DNA from 3 places in the Plantibacter sp. Mn2098 genome. Region 3 is predicted to be linked to each of the others. Evidence: predicted binding sites of a transcription regulator. Region 3 holds the regulator's gene; each other region holds the start of a gene.
The links. The regulator HrcA, encoded in region 3, represses chaperone genes, less so after heat shock. The targets are predictions, from matches to a motif close to TTNGCACTCGNNNNNNNCGAGTGCNAA.
Positions count from the first base shown of each region.

Region 1: the regulator HrcA is predicted to act here: its motif matches at 2,876-2,902, upstream of groES (co-chaperone GroES).
Region 2: the regulator HrcA is predicted to act here: its motif matches at 3,083-3,109, upstream of groL (chaperonin GroEL).

Region 1 is NZ_JBMOUH010000005.1:310,892-316,472, forward strand. It holds gene guaB (IMP dehydrogenase) at 1-1,194, opposite strand, end outside; gene rarD (EamA family transporter RarD) at 1,350-2,408, opposite strand; gene groES (co-chaperone GroES) at 2,504-2,800, opposite strand; gene ACL9RL_RS10215 (THUMP-like domain-containing protein) at 2,957-4,147, shown strand; gene ACL9RL_RS10220 (DUF4190 domain-containing protein) at 4,239-4,856, opposite strand; gene tsaD (tRNA (adenosine(37)-N6)-threonylcarbamoyltransferase complex transferase subunit TsaD) at 4,931-5,581, opposite strand, start outside.
Region 2 is NZ_JBMOUH010000005.1:96,580-102,160, reverse strand. It holds gene ACL9RL_RS09215 (DMT family transporter) at 1-264, shown strand, start outside; gene ACL9RL_RS09210 (nitroreductase family protein) at 385-921, opposite strand; gene msrB (peptide-methionine (R)-S-oxide reductase MsrB) at 925-1,329, opposite strand; gene ACL9RL_RS09200 (DUF3263 domain-containing protein) at 1,519-1,839, shown strand; gene ACL9RL_RS09195 (LytR C-terminal domain-containing protein) at 1,864-2,445, shown strand; gene ACL9RL_RS09190 (cold-shock protein) at 2,726-2,929, shown strand; gene groL (chaperonin GroEL) at 3,147-4,766, shown strand; gene ACL9RL_RS09180 (hypothetical protein) at 5,110-5,581, shown strand, end outside.
Region 3 is NZ_JBMOUH010000009.1:123,739-129,319, reverse strand. It holds gene ACL9RL_RS14915 (HIT domain-containing protein) at 1-302, opposite strand, end outside; gene ACL9RL_RS14910 (16S rRNA (uracil(1498)-N(3))-methyltransferase) at 331-1,065, opposite strand; gene dnaJ (molecular chaperone DnaJ) at 1,067-2,185, opposite strand; gene hrcA (heat-inducible transcriptional repressor HrcA) at 2,270-3,292, opposite strand; gene ACL9RL_RS14895 (DUF4870 domain-containing protein) at 3,481-4,074, shown strand; gene hemW (radical SAM family heme chaperone HemW) at 4,081-5,307, opposite strand; gene ACL9RL_RS14885 (DUF1990 family protein) at 5,320-5,581, opposite strand, start outside.

The DNA.
Region 1 (5,581 bases), on a different contig from region 3:
GAGGGATCCCATGCCGCGGTAGTTCTTGAACTGCTTGCCACCGACGAACACGAGGTCGCCCGGGCTCTCGTCCGTTCCGGCGAGGAGCGAACCGAGCATCACGGTGTCCGCGCCGGCGACGAGCGCCTTCGCGATGTCGCCCGAGTACTGCAGACCGCCGTCGGCGATGAGCGGGACGCCGGCCTCGCGAGCAGCGAGCGACGCCTCGTAGACGGCGGTGACCTGCGGCACACCGACACCGGCGACGACGCGCGTGGTGCAGATGGAGCCAGGGCCGACGCCGACCTTGATGGCGTCGGCGCCTGCGTCGATGAGCGCCTGGGCGCCGGAACGCGTCGCGACGTTGCCGCCGATGATGTCGACGTTCGCGAACGCGGGGTCCGCCTTGAGCTTGCGGATGACGTCCAGCACACCGGCGCTGTCACCGTTGGCCGTGTCGACGACGAGGACGTCGACACCGGCGTCGAGGAGCGACCCTGCACGGCTCCACGCGTCGCCGAAGAAGCCGATGGCTGCACCGACGCGCAGGCGGCCGTCGTCGTCCTTCGTGGCGAGCGGGTACTTCTCGCTCTTCTCGAAGTCCTTGACCGTGATGAGGCCCTTGAGCTTGCCGGCCTCGTCGACGAGCGGCAGCTTCTCGATGCGGTGCTTCGCGAGGAGCGCCATGACCGTGTTGCGGTCGGTGCCGACCGGTGCCGTGATGAGACCGGTGCTGGTCATGACTTCGCTGACCTTCGTGGTCGCCTTCTCGAACGGCGAGACGAAGCGCATGTCGCGGTTCGTGACGATGCCGACGAGGATGCCCTCGCCGTTGACGACGGGCAGACCGGAGATGCGGAACTGGCCGCAGAGCTCGTCCACCTCTGCCACGGTGGCGTCGGGCGTTGTGGTGACGGGGTTCGTGATCATGCCGGACTCGCTGCGCTTCACCCGGTCGACCTGGTCGGCCTGGTCCGCGATGGAGAGGTTGCGGTGCAGCACGCCGAGGCCGCCCTCACGAGCCATGGCGATGGCCATGCGCGCTTCGGTCACCGTGTCCATGGCGCTCGAGAGGAGCGGGGTGGCGACGGAGATCCGCCTGGTCAACCGCGACGACGTGTCCGCTTCGCTGGGGATGACGTCGGTGTGCCCGGGCAACAGCAGGACGTCGTCATACGTGAGTCCTACAAAACCGAACGGATCAGGCTGGTCCATCTTTCCCTTTCATCAGCACGTCATCCGCATCGGGATGTCAAAAAACACCGGAAGGGCGGACCGTTCCGGCGATATCTCCATGGTAACCGAGTGTTACGCGCCGCTATTCCCACGTTCCTGGGAATCATGCAACGGACATCCGGACGAGCATGCCGTCATGCCGTCCGCGCGACGGGCTCGGCGCGTCGCGCACGCCGACCGGACAGCAGCAGGTCGACCGTGAGGACGGCGAGCGCGACCCAGACGAGGCCGAACCCGAGCCAACGCTCCGGCGGCATCGGTTCGTGGAGGATCGCGACCCCGACGATGAACTGCAGCACGGGTGCGCAGTACTGCACGAATCCCATCCAGGTGAGCGGAAGGCGACGCGCCGCAGAGGCGAAGAAGAGCAGCGGGACGGCCGTGATGACCCCGGCGCTCACGAGCAGGAGGGTGTGCCACACGCTCACCGTGCCGAAGGTCAGCCCGCCCATCACACTGACGACGATGAGCTGCACGATCGCGACGGGGGTGAGCCACACGGTCTCGATCGTCAACCCGGACACGGCATCGACCGAACCGCCGACGAGTTTCTTGATGTAGCCGTAGAACCCGAACGAGAATGCGAGCACGAGCGCGATCCACGGCAGGCTCCCGTAGCCGATCGCGAGGACGAGCACGGCGAGCAGACTCACGCCCACGGCGACCCACTGCGCCGGTCGCAACCGTTCCCGCAGGAAGAAGACGCCGAGGAAGACGGTCACGATCGGGTTGATGAAGTAGCCGAGCGACGCCTCCACGACGTGCCCGGTGAGCGTCGCGAAGACGTAGGTGAGCCAGTTCACATAGATGAGCGCGCCGGCCGCGCCCATCGTGAACATGATCCGCGGCTGCCGGAGCAGGGCGATGAGCTTCCGCCAGGTGCGGGTCGCCGTGATCAGGACGACGCAGAAGACGAGGGAGAACAGCACGCGCCATGCAACGACCTCGAGTGCGCCGGCCGGAGCGAGGGCGATGAAGTACAGCGGGAGGAAGCCCCACAGCCCGTAGGCGGCGAACGCGTACACCAGGCCGCTTCGGCTGTGCGCGGGCCGCTTTGCACCGGAACCCGACCCACCAGCTCCAGAGGCCACGCCACCTCCAGCGCCGGCACCACCGGCCGTCCCAGCACCCGAACCTACTTCGCTCGGAGTCGTTGTTGCGGCGGGATCGGATGGTGTCTGCATTGTTCTCATCGTACGTGGCGGAAACAGCACGGTCGCTCGGTTAACAGACACAGCCCGGATGGTTTCCGCCATCCGGGCTGTGGTGTTGCGAAGTTGCTGGTGTCCTAGCGGACGACGACTGCGAGGACGTCGCGAGCGGACAGGACCAGGAAGTCCTCACCGGCGTACTTGACCTCGGTGCCACCGTACTTGGAGTAGATCACCTTGTCGCCGACGGCGACGTCGAGGGGGACGCGGTTGCCGTTGTCGTCGATGCGACCGGGGCCCACTGCCACGACCTCGCCCTCCTGGGGCTTCTCCTTGGCGGTGTCAGGGATGACCAGACCGGACGCGGTGGTCTGCTCTGCCTCGACCTGCTTGATGACGATGCGATCCTCGAGCGGCTTGATGGAGACCGACACGGTTGACCTCTTTCTTAAGACGAAGACGTGTTAGCACTCTCATTGTGAGAGCGCTAATTCCAGTCTAGGGATGTTCTGGCACTCACGCAACGCGAGTGCCAACCTGCGACTGATACCGTTGCCGGATGCACAGTGCCATCGCAGGGAAGCGCTGACGTGGAACGCAGCGAACTCGTCGAACTCCTGACCGCTGACGGCCTCCGACTGCTCGATTCCCTCCCACCGTACCCGTCCAAGGACGAAGCCGTGCGACTCGTCGGCAGGCTCCGCGCGGACGGGCACTCCCCCGCACTCGTCGCGGCCGTGCTGACGCAGTCGCGTCTCCGGGCGAAGGCCACCGCGAAGTTCGGGCCGTTCGCCGAGCGCATGCTCTTCACGGAGGCCGGCCTTGAGCAGGCGACGCGACTCCCGGTCGCCGCGCTGCACGCCGGTCGCTTCGCGCAGGCCGACGTCCGTCGCGTCGCCGACCTCGGCTGCGGCATCGGTGCAGACGCGATGGCCATGGCCGCGATCGATCTCGACGTCACCGCTGTCGACATCGACGAGGTCACGGCCGCCATCGCGAGCTACAACCTCGCCCCCTTCCCGAACGCGAGCGTGCGCAATGAGCCCGCGGAAGGCATCGATCTCGGAGCATTCGACGGGGTCTACTTCGATCCGGCCAGGCGCACGGCCGGCCACGGCAATACGAGCCGGCTGACCGATGCCGCAGACTACACGCCATCGCTCGACACGGTGTGGGACGCTGCCGGGCGCCTGCCGACGGGCGTGAAGTTCGGGCCGGGCTTCGACCGGAGCCTCATCCCCGCCGAAGCCGAGGCGCAGTGGGTGTCTGTCGATGGCGCGCTCGTCGAGATGGGCCTGTGGTTCGGTGCGCTCGCACGCCCGGGGATCAAGCGGTCCGCGCTGCTCATCGACGACGACGGCCATCACGAGCTCCACGCAGAGGCCGATGTGGACGATGCCGCCGTGCGTCCGCTCGGCGAGTACGTCTTCGAACCGGACGGGTCGGTCATCCGTGCCCGTCTCATCGGCATGCTCGCCGAACAGCTGGGCGCCAGGATGCTGGGGGCCGGCATCGCGTATCTGACCGGCGACGCAGCGGTCGCGTCTCCGTTCGCGACGGCGTTCCGGGTCCTCGAACGGCTCCCGATGGACGAGAAGACGCTCAAGCGCGCGATGAAGGAGCGTGGCATCGGCGTCCTGGAGATCAAGAAGCGCGGCGTCGACGTCGATCCGGCAGCGCTGCGACGCAGGCTCTCGCTCAAGGGCGACCGTCAGGCGACCGTCATCCTGACGCGCGTCGACGGCAAGCACACCGCGCTCCTCGTCGAGCGCGTCGCCTAGCCAGGCCCGCGTAGGCGTGAGCGCGGGTCTCCACCGCGAGCGCGGGCTGTACGCGCACCGCGCTCACGAACAGGTGCGCGCGCGCAACCCGTCAGGAACGCAGATACCCGATGATCGTCACGATGCTGTAGGTCAACCACCCGGCGGACAGCACCAGACCGACGAAGCCCGTGACGATGCCGGTGAGCGCGAATCCGCGACGGGTGGTCTCACGCTGCCGGCTGAGGAAGCCGAGCACGATCGCGGCGATCGAGAACGGGAATCCCCATCCGACGAAGATCGAGATGACGAGACCGATGATCCCCGTGACGAGGGCCCAGACGGCGCGAGTCGACGTCTGCGGCAGCTGGCGGGCGCCCGGCCCGTGGTACTCGCCCTGGTACGCGGGGTATCCGCCGGTGCTCGGCGCCTGATAGATCGCGGTCGGCACCGTCTGCAGGAAGGTGGGCTGCTGCTGGTACTGCGCCTGCGGCTGTCCGTGCGACGGCTGGGCCGGCTGCTGGTAGAGCCCCGGCTGCGCCTGCGGCACCTGTCCCGTCGGCGGGTAGAGCGGCGGGTACGGCTGCTGCTGCGCGGGAGGCGCCACCGGCTGCTGCACTGGCGGCAGCACAGGAGGCACGACAGGCTGCTGCACAGGCTGCACGACAGGCTGCTGCACAGGCTCCGACTGCCGCCCTGGCTCGACGGGAGGGATCGTCTGATCGGTCATGGAGTCTCCTCTGCTCGCACGCAGCCGGGCGATGTCGCACCGATGCCGCACGCCGCCATCCTATGCGTTCGTGATCAGCGGACCTGGATCTCCGTCACCGGCAGCGTCGAATCCGCCCCGAAGTCGAGCGACGACGGCTCGTTCCCGGCCGTGATGAGCTGGGACGCGAGCGCCGCGATCATCGCCCCGTTGTCGGTGCAGAGTTGCAGCGGCGGGATGCGGAGCGCGATGCCGGCCGCCGCGGTGCGCTCGGCTGCGACCTCGCGGAGACGGGCGTTCGCGATGACGCCGCCGCCGAGGAGCAGGCGGGGAACGCCGAGGTCGGTGCAGGCGGCGATCGCCTTGGTCACGAGCACGTCGACGACCGCCTCCCGGAAGCTCGCGGCGACGTCGGCGGTCGGGACGACCTCACCGGCGTCCTCCCGTGCTTCGACCCATCTGGCGACGGCGGTCTTCAGCCCGGAGAACGAGAAGTCGTAGCGATGCGCCGCCATGTCCTTCGGCAGGCTCAGGCCGCGCGGGAACCGGATCGCCTTGGGGTCGCCGGAGGCTGCGGCACGGTCGATCTGCGGACCGCCGGGGTACGGCAGCCCGAGGACACGTGCGACCTTGTCGAAGGCCTCGCCGGCCGCATCGTCGATCGTCTCGCCGAGCAGTTCGACGTCGGAGACGAGGTCCCGCACGAGGAGGAGTGAGGTGTGCCCGCCCGAGACCAGCAGGGCGAT
Region 2 (5,581 bases), on a different contig from region 3:
CTCCCGACCGAGCCGTGGCTCTACATCGGCGGGCCGATCGGCTGCATCTTCATCGCCGTCGCCGCATTCCTCGTCGAGCACACCGGGGTGCTCATCCTCGGCCTCGGCACGGTCGCGGGGCAGACACTGTGCGCACTCGCACTCGACGTGTTCCTGCCCGGTTCGGACGGCGCCGTGCATGTGACGACCGTCATCGGGACGCTGCTGGCGTTCGTCGCCGTGGCCGTCGCGTCGATCCGTCGCCGGCGTCCCGTCACGGCTTGAGGCCCGCACCAACGCAGAAAACCTCCGTTCTCGTACTGGACGGCCGACCGCGATGGTCGGGTCCCATGAGAACGGAGGTTCGGCGATGCGGTGCAACCGCAGAGCCGCGGCAGCGCCTGACTACGGCATGCGGCTCAGGTGCGCTTTCGCATTGACGGCCTTGCGACGGCCGATGCGCGCGTTGGCAGGCTTGCCGCCGACGTAGAGCCAGCCGAGCAGGAGCTCGTCCTTGCCGAGGCCGTGCGCCTTCCGCACGGCTTTCGCACGCGTATACGTGCCGGTCCGCCAGAGCACACCCCAGCCGGCGTCGTCGAGCAGCAGGCTCAACACGTGTGCCACTCCGGAGGCCACGGCCTCCTGCTCCCAGGACGGCACCTTCTCGCTCGGCTTGACCGTCGCGACGACGGCGAGCAGCAGCGGGGCGCGCATCGGCTTCGTCGAAACGCCCTTGTCACCCGTCGCCTTCGCGATGGCGCGACCGAGCTTCACCCGGTCGTCGCCCCGCAGCGTGATGACGCGCCACGGGCGCATCGAACTGTGATCGGCGACACGACCAGCCGCGGTGAGCAGGTGCAGGAGCTCATCACGGTCCGGTGCGTCGTCCGTGACCTTCGACCACGAGCGACGCTGGAGGACCGCCTCATACAGTTCAGTCATCGACTACTCGGCGGCCGCTTCGAAGTTGAGCGCGATCGAGTTCATGCAGTAGCGGTCGCCGGTCGGGGTGCCGAAACCGTCGTCGAACACGTGACCGAGGTGCGAGCCGCACGTCGCGCAGCGCACCTCCGTGCGCACCATACCGAGCGAGTTGTCCTCGATCAGCTGCACAGCCTCCGGCCGCACCGACTCGTAGAAGCTCGGCCAACCGCAACCGGAGTCGAACTTGGTCCCGCTCTTGAAGAGCTCCGCATTGCAAGCGGCGCAGGTGTAGAGGCCCGCGCGGCCCTCATCGAGGAGCTCACCCGTCCACGGCCGTTCGGTGGCTGCTTCTCGGAGCACCGCGTACTGCTCGGCTCCGAGCTCTTCTCGCCACTGGTCTTCGGACTTCGAAACTTCGTACGTCATGCTGCTCCATCCATCCTTGTCATCCTACGCGCGAGCACGCGGCTCGGCTCATTCTGTAACGCAGGAGGGGCTGTGAACCTTCCCGACGACACCGGTGAACATCATGCCCCACCGGTCTCGATGCCTGCTGCCGCTGCACCGACAAATAGGATGGGGTGTCAGCAAACCGGGAGCCGGGAGGAGGATCCGATGCACGCAGCGTCGAATGAGCACGCCGACAGCGGATCCGAGCGCTCGGACGGCCCCGGTGGCGACGCTTCGGGTTTGAGCGAGCGCGACGCCGCGATCCTCGAGTTCGAGTCGCACTGGATGCGGCACGTCGGCGCGAAAGAAGCCGCCATCCGGGAGCGGTTCCAACTGTCTCCCGCACGCTACTACCAACTGCTCGGGGCGCTCATCGACTCACCGGTCGCGCTCGCCCACAACCCCATGCTGATCAAGCGATTGCAGCGCACACGAGACGCTCGCCTGTCGGCGCGCGGCAGCTCGGCCCCCGGCCGGGGCGTGTGACGCCAGACCCACGGAGACCACGACATGGCACAGTCCTTCCCACCCGATCGTTTCGATGACGTGACCGACCTGAAACGGGTCGGCGCGCATCGTGCGCCGGCACCCAAGGGACGCGGCTGGATCGCGTTCCTCTGGGCGGTCATCGCAACGCTCGTGCTGGTCGGCATTGGCACGTGGGCGCTCTTCTCCCTCAACTCCAGCGTCGACTTCTTCCAGGGGCCGTCGAAATCGCCGAGCTCATCGGCCAGCGAGACGCCGTCCGCGACGCCGGAGCCGGTCGCCCCCGTCGTCGATCCGGAGGCGAACATCCTCGTCCTGAACGGGACCCCGACCTCCGGTCTGGCGAGCGAGGCGTCCACGAAGCTCGCCGGAGCGGGATTCACCCAGTCCATCTCCACGAGCGATGCGAGCACCGACACGGTCGAGAAGAGCGGCATCTACTACCAGGACCCCTCGCAGGAGGGTGCGGCGCGGGCCATCTCCAACGCGCTCGGCGGCATCCCGATCGAAGTCAGCCAGCAGTACGCCATCCCCACCGAGGAAGGCGACACCCCCATGCTGCGGATCGTCGTGGTGCTCGGGGCCGACTACCAGCCGGCCGGCTGAGCCCAGCGATCGTCCCCGGCGCGTCCGCTTCCGAAACCGAGCGGTCCGTCACCGAGTGTTTCGGCTGTGTTTCACGCGTGTTGAGTTGACGTAATACTCCGAAGAATTTCTCGAAAACCGCGTGATTTCGCGGGGTGTCCGCCGCTAGTATCTGGAATTGGCCGCTCGTCCCGGTTCTGGGTCGACCCGTCGATCCGGAGCAGGCGATCACCGCAGTCCGCGGTGGGCCCGGTCCCGGCATCAGCCGGCGCCGCTTGCACGCAGCTATAGGAGTAAGAACATGGCGAACGGAACCGTCAAGTGGTTCAACGCTGAAAAGGGCTTCGGCTTCATCACGGTGGATGGAGGTGGCCAGGACGTCTTCGTGCACTACTCCGCGATCGACATGAACGGCTACAAGTCTCTCGAAGAAGGTCAGGCCGTTGTGTTCGACGTCGGCACCGGGGCGAAGGGGCCCCAGGCGGAGAGCGTCCGTCCGGCGTAAGACACAGAACGCATCGGGACCCGATCCCGTCGTCGCCGCCCACTGCGCAGTGGGCGGCGACGTTGCGTTTCACCCGGCCGAGTCCGTTCCCGGGAGTTCGCTCCGGGCGTCCCGTCTCACTTGCACTCCCACACCCTGAGTGCCAGAATCGTCTTAGCACTCGATCTCTCTGAGTGCTAACAACGTTCATGACGTCCGGGAGGGACGAAAAACACACATGGCTAAGATCATTGCTTTCGACGAGGAGGCCCGTCGGGGTCTCGAGCGTGGACTCAACATTCTTGCTGACACGGTCAAGGTCACCCTTGGACCGCGCGGTCGCAACGTTGTCCTCGAGAAGAAGTGGGGCGCCCCCACGATCACCAACGACGGCGTTTCCATCGCCAAGGAGATCGAACTCGACGACCCGTACGAGAAGATCGGCGCTGAGCTGGTCAAGGAGGTCGCCAAGAAGACCGACGACGTCGCTGGCGACGGCACCACCACCGCCACCGTCCTCGCTCAGGCGCTCGTCCGCGAAGGCCTGCGCAACGTCGCAGCCGGCGCAGACCCCATCAGCCTGAAGCGTGGCATCGAGAAGGCAGTCGCAGCAGTGACCGTCGAGCTCATCGCCAACGCCAAGGAGGTGGAGACCAAGGAGGAGATCGCAGCGACCGCTTCCATCTCCGCCGGCGACACCACCATCGGCGAGATCATCGCCGAGGCGATCGACAAGGTCGGCAAGGAAGGCGTCGTCACCGTCGAGGAGTCGAACACGTTCGGCACCGAGCTGGAGCTGACCGAGGGCATGCGCTTCGACAAGGGCTACCTGTCGCAGTACTTCGTCACGGACCCCGACCGCCAGGAAGCAGTCTTCGAGGACCCCTACATCCTCATCGCCAACCAGAAGATCTCCGCGATCAAGGACCTGCTCCCGATCGTCGACCAGGTCATCCAGTCCGGCAAGCAGCTCCTCATCATCGCTGAGGACGTCGACGGCGAAGCACTCGCAACCCTCGTCGTCAACAAGATCCGTGGCATCTTCAAGTCCGTCGCCGTCAAGGCTCCTGGCTTCGGCGACCGCCGCAAGGCTCAGCTGCAGGACATCGCCATCCTCACGGGTGGTCAGGTCATCTCCGAGGAGGTCGGCCTCAAGCTCGAGACCGTCACCCTCGACCTGCTCGGTCGTGCACGCAAGGTCGTCATCACCAAGGACGAGACCACCATCGTCGAGGGTGCTGGCGACGCCGAGGCGATCGCCGGTCGTGTTTCGCAGATCCGCAAGGAGATCGAGAACACCGACAGCGACTACGACCGTGAGAAGCTCCAGGAACGTCTCGCCAAGCTCGCCGGTGGTGTCGCAGTCATCAAGGCCGGCGCCGCTACGGAGGTCGAGCTCAAGGAGCGCAAGCACCGCATCGAGGACGCTGTCCGCAACGCGAAGGCTGCTGTCGAAGAGGGCATCGTCGCCGGTGGTGGCGTTGCGCTCATCCAGGCAGGCAAGACCGCGTTCGAGAAGCTCGAGCTCACGGGCGACGAGGCAACCGGCGCGAACATCGTCAAGGTCGCCATCGACGCACCGCTCAAGCAGATCGCTCTGAACGCAGGCCTCGAGCCCGGCGTGGTTGCAGACAAGGTCCGCAACCTGCCCGTCGGACACGGCCTCAACGCCGCGACCGGCGAGTACGTCGACATGCTCGCTGCCGGCATCAACGACCCGGTGAAGGTCACCCGCTCCGCGCTGCTCAACGCAGCGTCGATCGCTGGTCTGTTCCTCACCACCGAGGCCGTCGTCGCCGACAAGCCGGAGAAGAACGCGGCTCCGGCCGGCGACCCCACCGGTGGCATGGACTTCTAGTCCGCACAGTTCAACACGCAACGGGCGTCTCCCTTCGGGGAGGCGCCCGTTCGCTGTTTGGAATGGAGCACTTTCGGCGTGTTCGGCGTCAGCACGGGCCGCTCTTCAATATTGTCGGCCGATCGACTCATAATTGTTGCGCTGCTTCGACTGTCCCACGATCTGTCGTCCCTAGGATTGCGACATGAGACCTCTGGGGGCGGCCATACTGGTCTGCGCAGCATTCTTGACCGGCTGCGCGCACACAACAACTCCGGCACCATCGACACCTGCAGCGGAGGCGTCGTCGTCGCCGACGCCGGTCCTGCCGACGCGTCCAACGTCAACGACCGGCCTCCGATGTGTGGATTTGATCCCACTTTCCACAGTCACCGCAACGCTGGGGGTGCAGGTGGATCCCGAACCCATCCAGGCGGACGCTCAATTTCGTGACGCCCGATTCATCGCAACAGACTCCGTCGGCGGGCTGGCCTGTTTGTGGGGCACGGGTCGATTGAACGCTGCAGCGCTGGCATCACGAGTGTACGTTGCGGTGGTGCCTGACGCCGCAGCGGACTGGGAACGTTATGCCCCCGTCGTACAAACTGATTCCAGCGGATCAAGCAATACGGAGATCGTGTGTGATCCGCTCGGCTCCGGCGCCGCACAGTCACACGCCTGCACGGCCACGATGCTGGTCGGCGCTGCATGGGTGGAGACGAGGCTCTCTGGCGTGGGCACTGGCGAAGGCCTGACTGGACAACAAGCTGAATGCCGTGTGGACGAGCTCCTGGCGGCGCTAGCGGCATCGTTGACGCCGGTCGCTGCAAGTCCCC
Region 3 (5,581 bases):
TGGACGTGGAAGACCGTCTGCCCGGCCGATGCTCCCGTGTTGAAGACGAGACGGAACTCCCCACCGGTGTGCTCCTCGGCGAGCGACTTCGCCACGGCGATCACTTCTGCCAGCAGATCCGGGTCTCCGGCCGCGAGCTCGACGACGTTGTGGTACTCCTCGGTCTTGGGGACGATGAGGATGTGCACGGGAGCCTGTGGCGCGATGTCCGGGAAGGCGATGACCCGCTCGGTGTCGGCCAGGAGGGTCGCCGGGATCTCGCCCGAAACGATCTTGCTGAACACCGAACGCTCTTCACTCATACGTCCATCCTAGAGTTCTCCAGGCGAGTCACCAACGGCGAAGCAGGACGCTGAGGGCGGAGATCGCAGCCGGGCCCGCGGTCGAGGTGCGCAGGACGCCGGAGCCGAGACGGACCGCGACGGCGCCAGCTTCCGCGAGACGGTCGCGTTCGTTCGGCGAGATGCCGCCCTCCGGGCCGACGACCAGCAGGATCTCGGTCGTGCCGTCATCGATGACCGTCTCGCTCAGCGCGTTCGCGGCGGTCGGCTCAAGGACGAGCACCAGACGACCCTCGACGAGCGAGGTCAGCTGCTTCGTGTCGACGACGTCGGCGACCTCTGGAACGCGAGCTCTGATCGACTGCTTCGATGCCTCGCGCACGATCGTCTGCCACCGCAGACGGCCCTTGCTCGCCTTGTCGCCCTGCCACCGGGAGATGCTGCGCTCAGCGCTCCACGGGACGATCCGGTCGACACCGAGCTCCGTCGCGGCCTGGATGGCCAGCTCGTCCCTGTCGCCCTTCGCGAGCGCCTGCACCAGCACCATCGCGGGCCTCGGTTCTGGATGGACGACGACGGAATCGACACGGATCTCGAGTTCGCCCGGCTCACTCTTTGTGACCGGACCGCTCGCGATGAGACCACGACCGTTCCCGATCGACGTCGACTCCCCGACGCGGAGCCGGCTCACCGAGACCGCGTGCTTCGCCTCGGGTCCGCGCAGCGAGATGGTCTCACCGACACCCGTCGATTCGAGGTCCTCGCGGAAGTACAGCGAGCTCACGTCAGCTCGCGCCGTGGAAGCGGTCGCGGATCTTCGCGAACAACCCCTGCTGGAACTGCGCCAGCGCCGGCGGACCCTGCTTGCGGCCGTTCGCGAACGTCTTGACGAGTTCACGTTCCTTGTGGTCCAGCTTCGTCGGCGTGATCACCTGGATGCCGATGCGGAGGTCGCCTCGGCTGTTGCCGCGCAGTCTCGTGACACCGCGGTCCTTGATCGTGATGACCTCGGAGCTCTGCACACCCGGCTTGAGTTCGAGGTCGACATCGCCGTCGAGCGCGTGCACGGTGACCTGGCGGCCGAGGATCGCGTCCGTCATCGGCACTTCGAGCGTCGCGAGCAGGTCGTCGCCGTCGCGGCTGAAGACGTCGTGGTGGCGCACCTTCATCTCGAGGTAGAGGTCGCCGTTCGGGCCGCCGGCCGGGCCGACCTCGCCGCTGCCGGGCATCTGCAGGCGCAGACCGGTGTCGACACCGGCCGGGATGTCGACGGAGACCGTACGACGGGCGCGGATGCGACCCTGCCCCTGGCAGGTGACGCACGGCGTGGCGATGATCGTGCCGTACCCGCGGCAGGTGCCGCAGGGCGAGGACGTCATCACGTTGCCGAGGAGCGAACGGACGGCGCGCTGGATGCTGCCGGTCCCGTGGCAGATGTCGCACGTCACGGGTGACGTGCCCGGCTGACAGCAGGACCCGTTGCACGTCGCGCAGAGCACGGCCGTGTCGACCTCGAGGTCGCGGTGGGTGCCGAAGATGACCTCGTCGAGGTCGAGGTCCACGCGCAGGAGCGCGTCCTCGCCACGGGCGCGACGCGACTTCGGTCCACGGTTGCCGCCTCCGCCGCCACCGAAGAAGGTGTCGAAGATGTCGCCGAAGCCACCGAATCCGGCGTCGCCGAAGCCACCGGCCTGCGGGCCGAGGTCGTACTGCTGGCGCTGTTTGGCGTCACTCAGGACGTCGTAGGCGTGCGTGACCTCCTTGAAGCGCTCCGACGCATCGGAGCCGGGGTTCACATCCGGGTGCAGTTCGCGGGCGAGCCTGCGGTAGGCCTTCTTGATCTCCTCGGGACTTGCGTCGCGTGCGACGCCGAGGACGGCGTAGTGGTCGGGCTGGTCAGCCACTGCGGGCCTTTCGTTCAGGGGACGTTCCGGCGCTCTCCCCGGAACGAGGTCGTGCACACCCCGCGAGAGCTCGGGGAAGTTCGATCACTCGGCGTCGAGTATGCGCGAGAGGTACCTAGCGACGGCGCGCACCGCCGCCATGTTGGTCGCGTAGTCCATTCTCGTCGGGCCGAGCACCCCCAGGCGCGCGATTTCGCCACCAGAGGAACGGTAGTTGCTCGCGACGACACTCGTCGTCTCCAGACCGAAGGACGCGTTCTCGCGGCCGATGCTGGCCGCGACGCCGTCCTGCTCAGCTTCCATCTCGCCGAAGAGGCGCAGGAGGACGACCTGCTGCTCGATGGCGTCGAGCACCGGGTAGATGCTGCCGGGGAAGTCGTCCTCTGTCCGTGCGAGGTTGGCGGCGCCGGCCATCACCAGACGGTCCTGACGTTCAGCGGAGACCTGCTCGCGCACGGCGTCGACGATGCGGCCGGCGATGTGGCGATCGGGCTCGGGGACCGCGTCCACCACCGCACCGAGCGCGTCGTGGGCTTCGAGGAGCGCACGCCCGGCGGCCGCCTCGTTCAGGCGCTCGCGAAGCTGGGCGATGAGCGCATCGTCGACGAACTGCTCCGTCTCGACCAGCCGCTGCTCGACCCGGCCGTTGTCCAGGATGATGACGGCGAGCACCCGGGTCGAGGTGACCCCGACGAGTTCGAGATGGCGGACGCGCGCGCGGGAGAACACGGGGTACTGGACGAGCGCGACCTGATTGGTCAGCTGCGAGAGCAGACGCACGGTGCGGTGCAGTACCTCGTCGAGGTCGCTCGACGCGCCGAGGAACGTCTCGATCGCGAGACGCTGCGGCGCACTCAGCGGGCGTCGATCCGCGAGATGGTCGACGAAGAGCCGGTACCCCTTGTCCGTCGGGACGCGCCCGGACGAGGTGTGCGGGGCGATGATGAGTTCCTCATCTTCGAGCTGCGCCATGTCGTTGCGGATGGTGGCCGCAGAGACGCCGAAGGCGTGGCGATCGACGATCGTCTTCGATCCGACGGGTTCGCGGGACGCCACGTAGTCCTGCACGATGACTCTCAGTACTTCGAGACCACGATCGGACACCATGTCGTCACCTCCCGTTAGCACCCACATGTTGCGAGTGCCAATCATATCGCGCCGTGTGACCGGGGAGGCTTGCGGTGGTCCTCCGGTGAGGAATAGCGTGTGCGGAAGGCGTACCTGAACGTCAGCTTTGAACCGTCACGCTACGCTCGCTGGACACACTGATTTTCCAACCGTGAAAGGTGCGAAACATGTCTGATCCGAACACGCAGCCGCCAGTCGACCCGAGTTCGGGTGGATCGGTTCCCCCGGTACCGCCCGCAGGCGGCAGCGGCCAGACGCCACCGCCGCCAGCCCAGACGCCTCCTCCAGGCGCGTACCCGCCGCCTCCTGCCGGCGGATACGCTCCGCCGCCGGCCGGCGGTTACGCTCCGCCGCCAGCTGGTGGATACCCGCCTCCCCCCGGTGCTCCGTACGCCTCGGCTCCAGGCTCCAACCAGCTGAGCCCGTCCGACGAGAAGCTCTGGGCGACGCTCATCCACGTCGGTGGCGCCGTGTTCGTCTTCACAAGCATCGCCGCGTGGCTGCCGTCGCTCATCGGCTACCTGGTCCTCAAGGACCGCGGCCCGTTCATCCGCTCGCACACGCAGGCGGCGCTGAACTTCCAGCTGACGATGATCATCGCGTTGATCGTCGGCTGGATCACGACGCTCATCTTCATCGGCTGGATCATCGTCCCCGCCGTGGCGATCGTGACCGTCGTGTTCAGCATCATCGCGGCCATCAAGGCCAACCGGGGCGAGCTCTACACCTACCCGCTCAGCATCCCGTTCATCAAGAACTAGCGCGAATCACTCGCCGACGAGTCGTCTGACGACGGCGTCGGCCATCAGCCGCCCTGTGCGGGTCAGCTCCAGCCGACCCTGCAGGGCGGCTTTCGCGTTGACCAGTTCGTCCGCGATGAGTCCGGCGACGGCCGTACGGGCCTCGGGTGCGAGCGTGCGCAGCGGGATGCCGTCCCTCGTCCTCGTGAGCAGCAGGATCCGCTCAATCTCCCGGGTGTCGTCGTCGAGCGTCTCACGGCCGGCGGCCGGAGACTCGCCGGCCGCCATGCGCTGCGCGTAGGCGGCCGGGTGCTTGACGTTCCACCAGCGCACGCCGCCGACGTGGCTGTGCGAGCCGGGGCCGACGCCCCACCAGTCCTCGCCCGTCCAGTAGGACAGGTTGTGCCTGGAGCGGTGGTCGTCGTCCTTGGCCCAGTTGCTCACCTCGTACCAGTCGTAGCCGGCGTCCGAGAGCATGCCGTCCGCCAGTTCGTACATGTCGGCCTGCAGGTCCTCATCCGGTGTCGCGACCTCGCCTGAGCGGATCTGGCGTGCGAGCTTCGTTCCAGCCTCGATGATGAGGGAGTACGCGGAGATGTGGTCGGGGTCACAGCTGATGGCCCGGTCGAGCGATGCCTTCCAGTCGTCGAGCGACTCCCCCGGCGTGCCGTAGATGAGGTCGAGGCTCACGTCGAGGCCGGCGTCCTTCGCCCACTGCACCACGAGCGGGATGCGCTCAGGATCGTGGGTGCGTTCGAGGGTCGCGAGGACGTGGGGCACCGCGGATTGCATGCCGAACGAAACGCGGGTGAATCCGGCCTCCGCCAGTCGGCCGAGGTACTCTGCGTCGACGGAGTCCGGGTTGGCCTCCGTCGTGACCTCGGCACCCGGTTCGAGGCCGAAGGCGTCGACGACACCGTTGAACATGCGCACGAGGTCGTCACTCGGCAACAGGGTCGGGGTCCCGCCGCCGAAGAAGACAGTCGACGCCGGTCTGGCCGGGACGCCGGAGCGGTCGAGGATCGACCGGCCGAAGTGCAACTCGCGGACGGCCTCGTCGGCGTAGTCCGACTGCTTCGCGCCGCGGAGTTCCGTGGCCGTGTAGGTGTTGAAGTCGCAGTAGCCGCAGCGGACCCGGCAGAACGGCACATGCAGGTACACGCCGAAATGGCGGTCACCAGCACCGACGGCCGCGAGCTCGGGAAGCAGACCGTCGGCCGGCGCCGGGTCGGCGATGGGCAGTGCTCCAGGCACGGGGTCGCCTACTCAGCCGACGCGCGACGGCAGCAGCGCGTGCAGGTAGGCGAAGTTCAGCTGCTTGCGGCGGCGCTTCGCGAGGGCGCCGACGAGCTTGTACTTCGTCGCCGTCGGGATGAAGAACGAGCGGACCGTGATCCACACGCTGTCGTCCTCGCGCTGTTCGATCGTGAACGCCTGCTCGCCGCTCTCCGGGTCGCCCTCCATCGTGCCGAGGGCGAGCGACACGTACGTCGGCTCCTCGACCACGTAGATGACCCGGTGCGGGCCG